DNA from 3 places in the Pectinatus sottacetonis genome. Region 1 is predicted to be linked to each of the others. Evidence: predicted binding sites of a transcription regulator. Region 1 holds the regulator's gene; each other region holds the start of a gene.
The links. The regulator HrcA, encoded in region 1, represses chaperone genes, less so after heat shock. The targets are predictions, from matches to a motif close to TGTTAGCACTCNNNNNNNNNGAGTGCTAACA.
Positions count from the first base shown of each region.

Region 2: groES (co-chaperone GroES) is a predicted target of HrcA. The motif match lies at 1,289-1,319, and genes of this name have one in related genera.
Region 3: htpG (molecular chaperone HtpG) is a predicted target of HrcA. The motif match lies at 1,798-1,828, and genes of this name have one in related genera.

Region 1 covers NZ_WIQK01000001.1:2,105,806-2,109,099, forward strand. The annotation lists gene dnaK (molecular chaperone DnaK) at 1-25, opposite strand, end outside; gene grpE (nucleotide exchange factor GrpE) at 142-795, opposite strand; gene hrcA (heat-inducible transcriptional repressor HrcA) at 831-1,859, opposite strand; gene I6760_RS09885 (DUF3427 domain-containing protein) at 2,188-3,294, shown strand, end outside.
Region 2 covers NZ_WIQK01000001.1:2,413,068-2,416,361, forward strand. The annotation lists gene groL (chaperonin GroEL) at 1-923, opposite strand, end outside; gene groES (co-chaperone GroES) at 966-1,247, opposite strand; gene I6760_RS11310 (Cof-type HAD-IIB family hydrolase) at 1,720-2,547, shown strand; gene rapZ (RNase adapter RapZ) at 2,598-3,294, shown strand, end outside.
Region 3 covers NZ_WIQK01000001.1:2,431,562-2,434,855, forward strand. The annotation lists gene htpG (molecular chaperone HtpG) at 1-1,768, opposite strand, end outside; gene I6760_RS11390 (dCTP deaminase/dUTPase family protein) at 2,042-2,494, shown strand; gene I6760_RS11395 (replication-associated recombination protein A) at 2,496-3,294, shown strand, end outside.

The DNA of each region.
Region 1 (3,294 bases):
AATCAATACCAATTATCTTTGACATTATAAAATTCCCCCTGTATTTTTATGTGCTGTAAAATATTAATTTACTTTTTAATATTCCCTGGTTAAGTCAATTCTTATTGTAAAATTTCTACCCTTAACAGGGAATATGTATTTTTAATTGGAAACGACTTTTACCATCGAAGGACGTATTACGCGTCCGCGAACCATATAGCCTTTTTGTAATTCCTGTTCAATGGTGTTGTCTTCTTTTTCTGGGTTTTCTACACGCATAACAGCCTGATGAAAATTAGGATTAAACTTTTCTCCTTCAGTTTTTATTACTTCCAGCCCATTTTTGGTCAAAGTTTCATGGAACTGGTTAAAAACCATTTCTATGCCCTTTTTTAAGGCATCATTATTATCGCTGTTTTCAACAGCTAAGGCACGTTCAAAGTTATCTAAAATGGGCAGCATATCTTTTACAAAACCTTGAAGAATAACATCAGAGATTTCCGATTTTTCCTGATTACTACGACGACGGAAGTTAACAAAATCAGCCTGGAGGCGTTTAAAACTGTCTTGGGTATCAGCCAGAATTTTTTGTGTGTTTTTAAGTTGTGTTTCCAATGAATCACCATTAGAAGTGTTTTCTTCCGGTTGGGAGGCTGTAGCCTGTTTTGGAGCAGATTCTTCTTGGTTATCAGCTGCAGCAGTGTCGTTTTTAGATTGTTTTTCCATTTCTTCAGTAACAGCTTCGTTAATTTCTTCTTTCATTTCATCAAGTTTTTCGCTGTCTTTTTTTTTCATTTCATCTTTCATATACGGCATATTACCTCATCTTTTCTATAATATAAACATTAACTCTATAAATATCGCTTTAAAATTTGTGCCATGTTTTCATTCATAAATTCCAAAAGAGCCATTATTTTGCTGTATTCCATACGTGTAGGGCCAAGAACAGCTATAGTTCCGAGAGGCTGTCCATCGAGATGATAAGTAGCTCTTATAATGCTACAGTCCTTAATAGTATTGTATTTGTTTTCCTGGCCAATTGTGACAGTGAGTCCGGTATTGTCAGATGTATGACTATAGAGAATGTCGCGCAGGACGGGTTCTTCTTCAAGCATCATTAAAATATTTTTTACTTTGTTTATATCGTGGAATTCCGGCTGTTCCAACAGCTGTGGAGTACCTTCTGTATATATCCTGTTGCGTTTTTCATTAGCCAGAATTTGTTCAAGAATGTTTATTATTTTATTAAAAGCAGCAGCATCAACTATTTGTGAGCGCATTTGATGCAGTGCTCCCATACTTATATCATGAATTTTTTTACCGGATAAATATTCATTGATTACGACAGCCATTTGCTCAAAGTCTGCTAATGAAGTATTTAAAGGCATTTTTATTATTTTATTTTCAATATAACCTGTATCACTCATAATAGCAGCAATTACATGTTCATCGTCAAGCGGCACAAACTTTATATAATTAAATACTGATTCAGCCAATTGCGGCGTTATAACCATTGAAATATTATTAGTAAGGTGTGATATTATTTTAGCCGTTTCACGAAATACACCGTCTAAACGCTGCACTTTTGTGTCATACCACTGTTCTATTAAGTTCATTTCACTATCGCTGAGCATCGTAGGTGTCAAAAGATCATCCACGTAAAGACGATACCCTTTTGATGATGGTATGCGCCCTGAGGATGTGTGAAGATGTTCTATATAGCCAAGAAATTCTAAATCTGCCATTTCGTTACGTATTGTAGCAGGACTTATGCCAAGATTATATTTCCTGGCGATTGTTCTTGAGCCTATGGGTTCAGCTGTTGATATATAATCATCAATGATAGCTTGTAATATTCGTTGCTTCCTTTTATTGAGCATAATAACATCACCTCTTACTAAATGAAGTGCCCTGATTCTTTATTAGCACTCTCAGTAAGTGAGTGCTAATTTCTAATTAAAAATATACAACCATTTAATCAAAATGTCAAGAAATTTACAAGAAATTTTTCTATAGAATTGCTAGGATCTTCACTAATTAAGGTGAAAAAGGTTATGGCCTTTTGTCTGACCTTAGAAGAGCTGACAGAAGAACCCGTGGGTATTTATGAATGAAAATATTATATGGTTATTTTCTTGTTTATATAGCATAATATAATAAGGAAAAGATACATAGTCTAAAAATTTTAGGAGTTAAGAAATAGTAATTATGGATTTTAGAAAAAAAGAATTATTAAAAGCTGTATGGACAGGTTTTGCTGATGAAAAGGTTAATTCGGCAAAGGAGCTGCAGCCGGAACTTATTTATAATGATACAGAACAAGGAAAAACGGTAATAGCTTGTCTGGAAGAAAATTTAAAAACAGCTGAAAGTTTTTATTTTATTACGGCATTTATAACTAAAAGTGGTTTGATTATGTTAAAAGATTGTTTAAAGATGTTGGCTAAAAAGGGTATTAAAGGGAAGGTACTGACTACAGATTATTTGTATTTTAGTGAACCTGCTGCTATAGAGGAACTAAATAAATTTTCCAATATAGAGATGCGTATCTGTACTGGTGATAATTTTCATATAAAGGGTTATGTTTTCAGCAAAAAAGACACAGATACTTTTATAATTGGCAGTTCCAATATGACACAAAATGCTCTTAAAGTAAATAAGGAATGGAATATAAAATTTACTTGTTTAAAAAATGGACAGCTATCGAATAATATAAAGAAGGATATTAATAAGTTATGGAACAATGCATCTATTTTGACAGGGAAATGGCTGGAAAAATATAAAATAAATTATTTATCTATAAGAAAAATCTATCAGGAGCATAATATGCTTCATAATGATGTAGTGCCGCTGACCGCTAATGCGATGCAGAAAAAAGTATTGCAAGCTTTAACGGAAATGCGTTTCCAGCAGAAAAATAAGGCTCTTTTGATTTCGGCTACGGGGACAGGCAAAACTATTTTGAGCGCAATGGATGTGAAACAATTTAAGCCGCATAAAATGCTATTTGTTGCTCATCGGGAACAAATATTACATCAGGCTGAGGCAAGCTACAGAAGAGTTATGGGGAATGATATTAGTACGGGATTCCTAGCGGCTGACAAAAGAAATTTTGCTGCTGATTTTATTTTTGCTACAATAAATACTATTGCAAAGGATGATATATTAAATCAATTTGCTCCAACGTATTTTAATTATATCATAATTGATGAGACACATCGAGCTGGGGCAGTAAGCTACCAAAAAGTCATTGATTATTTTCGGCCGTCGTTTTTATTAGGAATGACAGCGACACCGGAAAGAACAGATAATTTT
Region 2 (3,294 bases), 310 kb from region 1:
TCAAGTTTTCTGCCTAATTCTTCAGTTATGACATTACCACCGGTCAGAATAGCAATATCTTCAAGCATTGCCTTACGGCGATCACCAAAGCCAGGCGCTTTAACAGCAAGAGCTTTAAAAGTACCACGCAGCTTGTTTACAACGATAGTAGCTAAAGCTTCTCCATCAAGATCTTCAGCAAGAATAACAAGTTCCTTACCTTGCTTTACAACTTTTTCAAGAATAGGAAGGATATCACCAATAGCAGATATCTTGCGGTCAGTGATAAGAATATACGGATCATTCATTACAGCTTCCATTTTATCTGTATCTGTTACCATATATGGAGATATGTATCCACGATCAAACTGCATACCTTCTACAACAGAAAGATTTGTGGCCATTCCCTTAGATTCTTCAACAGTGATAACACCGTCTTTGCCGACCTTTTCCATTGCATCTGCAATGAGATTACCCATTTCCTTATCGCTGGAAGAAATAGTAGCAACCTGAGCAATAGCAGCTTTTCCTTCAACTTTGTGCGATTTGGCTTTTATTTCAGCAACTAAATTTTTAACGGCTTCTTCAATGCCTTTTTTTATAATCATTGGGTTTGCGCCGGCAGCAACATTGCGCATACCTTCGCGAATCATTGCCTGTGCTAATAAAGTAGCTGTTGTAGTACCATCACCAGCTACATCATTGGTTTTGGTAGCAACTTCCTTTACAAGCTGGGCACCCATGTTTTCAAAAGGATCTTCTAATTCAATTTCGCGAGCAATAGAAACACCATCGTTGGTAATAGTAGGTGCACCAAACTTTTTATCAAGAACAACATTTTTTCCTTTAGGTCCAAGGGTTACTTTTACAGCATCTGCCAATGCGTCAACACCTTTTCCTAAGGCGCGGCGGGCTTCTTCACCAAATAAAATCTGTTTAGCCATTATTAATAAAACCTCCTGAATTTATATTGAAACAGCCGTTAGTTAAGCTATTGCAAGAATGTCGCTTTCGCGAACGATTAAGTAATTCATACCATCGACTTTTATTTCAGTTCCAGCGTATTTTGAGAAAATAATTTTATCTCCTACTTTTACTTCTGGAGCAACTTTTTGTCCGTTATCGAAAACTTTACCGCTGCCAACAGCTACCACTTCACCTTCTTGTGGTTTTTCCTTAGCTGTATCTGGCAGTACGATACCGCTAGCGGTTTTTGCGTCTCCTTCAGAAACTTTAATTACAATTCTGTCGCCTAAGGGCTTAATCATTGTACGTTCCTCCCTATAAAATTAAATTGCGTTATTATTTTTGTTAGCACTCACATTGACTGAGTGCTAACTACATTTCTTATAATAAATAACTTTGAGAAAAAAATCAAGTAGTTTTAGAAAAAAAGTAAAAATTATTTTACAAAATGAATTGCCTGATAATCTTTTTATGGTGTGCTATGGTTGAAATTTAAAAAGCTGTTTGTTATAATTTCTACATAACAAACGATTGGATGAAAAATTATTTTATTATTTTTATCTTAATGGAAGATGACAAATATTATATGAACATACCTTTTAATTTTTCCATCAAGACTAAATACATAATTAGTATTTATTAGCTGAATGGTAATTACTATGCATACTATGCATAATAGTTCTGTTAGTGTTAACTATAAAATATAGGTATTCATATTGAAGTTTTGACAGGGGGTGTTTTGGCACGCCCTATATTTGTTATGAAGGAGTAATTATGGGAATAAAATTGTTTGCTACTGATTTGGATGGGACTTTATTAAATAGTGATGATAAAATTTCTAAACGAAATGCTGATGCGGTGCATGCTGCTATTGCTGCGGGAATAATTGTTACTTTTGCTACTGGCAGAATGTATTGTTCTGCCGTTAAATATGCTGAGAAAATCAATATGGATGTGCCGCTTGTGACTTATAATGGTGCGCTTATTAAATCTACGGCGGGAAAAGTGTATAATGAAGAATATATTTCCGAGGATGTTGTCAAAGCATTTGTTGATTACTGCGCACATAAACAATGGTATCTGCAGGTAAATAGTAATGATAAACTTTATTTTCCCACATATTTACAAAGATCAGCTGATTACGAAAAAAGTACGGGCATAAAGGGGGAAACAGTTGGCTGGCATGGATTAAGTGAAAAAACAGCAAATGTTGCTAAAATGTTGTTTGTTACAGATGCTTATGCACAGAAGGATATGAGGGAAAAATTAGAAGCCGAAAATGGTATGATTTGTGAGATGACACACAGATTTGCAGGAAAGGTGACACTTGTCAGATCGAAAAAAGGACTTATAGAAGTCACTAGCCCGATGGTTAGCAAAGCTAACGCTCTGCGCTTTTTAGCAAAACATTTTGGTTTTGGTATGGACGAAGTGATGGCTATAGGTGATGGTAATAATGATTTGCCTATGCTTGAGACAGCAGGAAAAAGCGCAGCAATGGGAAATGCTGCGGCCAATATTAAAGCAGCATGTGATTATGTTGTGGATACAAATGATAATGATGGTGTAGCTGAGGCTTTATATAAATATGTACTATTATAATGATGTGAGGTTTTATTAAAATTATTTTAATATGAAATGGATGTGGGAAAATGAAGGAAAAAGATAAATTTCGTCTTGTTATTGTCACCGGCATGTCCGGCAGTGGAAAAACTCAGGCTTGTCGTAATTTGGAGGACCTAGGATATTTTTGTGTAGATAATCTTCCACCTGTGTTTATTCCTAAATTTGCTGAGCTTTGCATTCATTCGGCAGGACATGTGAGCAAAGTCGTGCTTGTTGTAGATACAAGAAGCCGTGAGTTTTTTGATACATTTGTCCATATACTGAAACAAATGGATGAGGAAAATAAACCATTTGAACTGTTATTTATGGAGGCTGCAGATGAAGTTATCATAAGAAGGTATAAAGAAACAAGACGCCGTCATCCTATGGCCCCAAATTCACGTATAAGTGAGGGAATCAGTAAAGAACGAGAACGGTTAGCCAGGGTACGCAATAAAGCTACTTATATAATAGATACATCGGCTTTGCAAAAAAGTGAACTAAAACAAAAAATAGTTCGTTTATTCGGTGAAATCTGTGGCGATCAAATGAATATAAATATTCTTTCCTTCGGTTTTAAGTTTGGAATGCCGCTGGATGCAGATATGGTACTTGATGTGAGATTTTTGCCTAATCCCTTTTATATAGAAAAAATGCGGCATAAAAGTGGTGCGGTACCGGAAGTAGCAGAATATATTGCCAAATGGCCTGTCACACAACAGTTTATAGAAAAACTGGATGAAC
Region 3 (3,294 bases), 330 kb from region 1:
GTTTTGCCTTGAACATAGGATTATTAGCTTCGGCAAAAGCTTGTTCCATGCTAAAACTTGGTCCTTTTTCATCAGCGACAAGGCAGACAGCACTTGATTTCAGACGATTACTTATTTTTACATCAGCAACTTTTTCGCCAAGAGTATCCTTGATATCTTTTATTAATGATTCATTTTTCTTTGTGATATCTTCCGTTTCCTTTTTGGTCTGTTGTGATTCAACATCATCAAGGTCAAGATCGCCGCGGCTTATTGAATGGAATGGTTTACTGTCATATTCATGCAATGCTTCAATGGCAAATTCGTCTACGTTATCGAGCAGGTATAATACTTCAATGTTTTTATCGCGTAGAATTTCCATTTGCGGCAGACTGTCAATAGCTTTGCGGTCCTTTCCTGTTGCATAATAAATCTTTTTCTGATTTTCGGGCATACGTTCGATATATTCCTTGAGTGAAGTAAGACCTTTGCTTTCGTCAGAAGTTGCAAATAAAAGTAAATCTTTTAGTTTATTTATGGTGTCATTACCAGAATACATATTACCATAGACGCCTATTTTTAAGGATTTACCATATTCAGCCCAGAACTTTTCATATTTTTCACGATTGTTTTTAAGTGTCTTTTCCAGTGTTTTTAAAATACTATTTTCCAGATTACGCCCGATTATTTTCAATTCGCGACTTTGCTGAAGCAGTTCACGTGAAATATTGAGAGAAAAATCAGGAGAATCAACAAGACCTTTAACAAAACGAAGATATTCCGGTAATAAATCTTTGCAGTTATCCATTATGAATACATGGCGGGAATATAATTGTAAACCAGGTTGGTAATCTGTATGATAGAGATTAAACGGAGCATGCGCTGGGAAGAAAAGCAAAGATGTATATTCAATAGTACCTTCTGCTTTGTTATGGAGCACTTCCATAGGATCTTCCCATTCATGGAAAAGATTTTTATAAAATTCATTATATTCTTCTGGCTTTATTTCTGACTTATTTTTTGCCCATAATGGCTGCATAGAATTTAAAGTACGAATTTCATCACGTTTTATCTTTTCTGCATCTTTGATTTCTTTACCATCTTTATCCTTAGGTGTTTCTTCTATTACAAAGTTCATTTTTATAGGATACCTGACGTAATCCGAATATTTTTTTACAAGACTTTGCAATTTATTGGTATCTGTGAAGTTTTCTTCGGCTTTGTCACCATAAAATTCAGGAGCAAGTGTCAATGAAATTGTAGTGCCGCGTTTATTCTTTGCACATTCTTCGATAGTATATGAGCCATCACCGGCGGATTCCCACTTATAAGCTTGTTTGTCACCTGCCCTGCGAGTGATAACTGTTATTTTTTCTGCCACCATAAATGCTGAATAGAAACCTACCCCGAATTGCCCGATGAGTTCCTTTCCAGAAACGGCTGAATTGTTTTCTTTGGCTTCCATCATTTTTTGTAAAAATATTTTAGTACCTGATTTAGCTATTGTCCCAATATTTTCGATTAATTCTTCACGATTCATACCGATGCCGTTATCGGAAATTGATAATGTGTGTGTGCTTTCATCAGGAATTAAAAAAATTTCATAATTACTGTCACCTTCCAGTAAATCCTTATTGGTAAGGCTTTCAAAATGAATTTTGTCGATAGCATCAGAAGCATTAGATATTAATTCACGTAAAAAAATTTCACGATTTGTGTAAATTGAATGAATCATTAAATCGAGCAACTGTTTTGTTTCTGCTTGAAACTCATGTGTTTCTTTAGCCATAATTCAGACTCCTTTTGATAGATTAAGTTCGTTAGCACTCACTTACATTGAGTGCTAACAGATACATTTACTATACAACGCTTTAAGAAAAAAATCAATAGTAGTTGTTAAGTATTAAAATAAATGTTTCGCTGAAATAAAGAAAAAACCTAAATGATATTCAGAGGTTATATTATTATATGTTATCAAAAAATAGGTAATTGCTATTACTAAAATTATCAATTATAATAAATAGGAAAATCGTCATATATTATATTTTAGCAGGAGGAAAAGATGCATAAGCGCGGATTTGAGATATTAAGTTCATACAAAGATAAAAATATTGCTCTGCCTGAAAGAAAAACAGCTAAGAGTGCCGGTTATGATATAGCAACAGCAGAAGATGTAATTTTAAAAGCAGGCAAAGTTACTATAGTATCTACCGGTCTTAAAGCATACATGAATGATGATGAATATCTGGGACTGCATATGCGTTCTGGAATGTCAATAAAAAATGCATTATCATTTATAAATGGACAAGGAATCATAGATGCTGATTATTATAATAACCATCAAAATGAGGGACATATAATGCTGGCTATCATGAATCATAGCGAACATGATTTTTTCGTAAAAAAAGGTACACGTTTGGCGCAAGGTATTTTTTATAAGTATCTTATGATTGATGGCGATACCATTGATAAAGGTAACCTCAGGCAGGGTGGCATAGGTTCTACAGGAGCATAAAATGGAAAACGTTGATTTATTTTCCAGTGCAGAAAAGTACCGGGAAAAACATGAGGGAATAACAAGCAGCCGACCCTTGGCAGTGAGGATGCGCCCGCGAAATTTTGATGAATTTATCGGACAGCAGGATTATATTGGTAAGGGACGTTTTTTACGGCTTATGATAGAAAATGATAATATACCTTCTTTGATTTTCTTTGGCCCGCCGGGTACGGGAAAAACTACCTTAGCAGAAATGATTGCCGCAGTGACTAAAAGTGATTTTAAACGGCTCAATGCTGTTTCTGCAGGTATTTCTGATATTAGAAAAATTGTAGACGAGGCACAGGAACAAAGAAAATATTATCAAAAACGCACTATAATTTTTATTGACGAAATACATCGTTTTAATAAAAGCCAGCAGGATGTTTTACTTCCTTATGTAGAAGATGGCCGACTTATTCTTATTGGTGCGACAACAGAAAATCCTTATTTTGAAGTAAATCATGCACTGCTGTCACGTGTGAGGGTTGTGCGGCTGCATGCTCTTACCGATAAGCAGATGATAACTATTATTAAAAGGGCTTTAGCTGATACTGAAAAAGGCTTAGGCAATTATAATCTTAGCTGTAATAATGAAAATATGGCAATTATAGCGCAGACTGCGGCTGGAGATGCACGTGTAGCTTTAAATATTTTAGAACAGGCTGCAGTCATGGCACACAGTTGTAAAAGTAATATTACACGGGAAATTTTACAGGAAATCATTGGCGAGAAAATGCAGTCATATGACAAGAATGGCGATGGACATTATGATACAG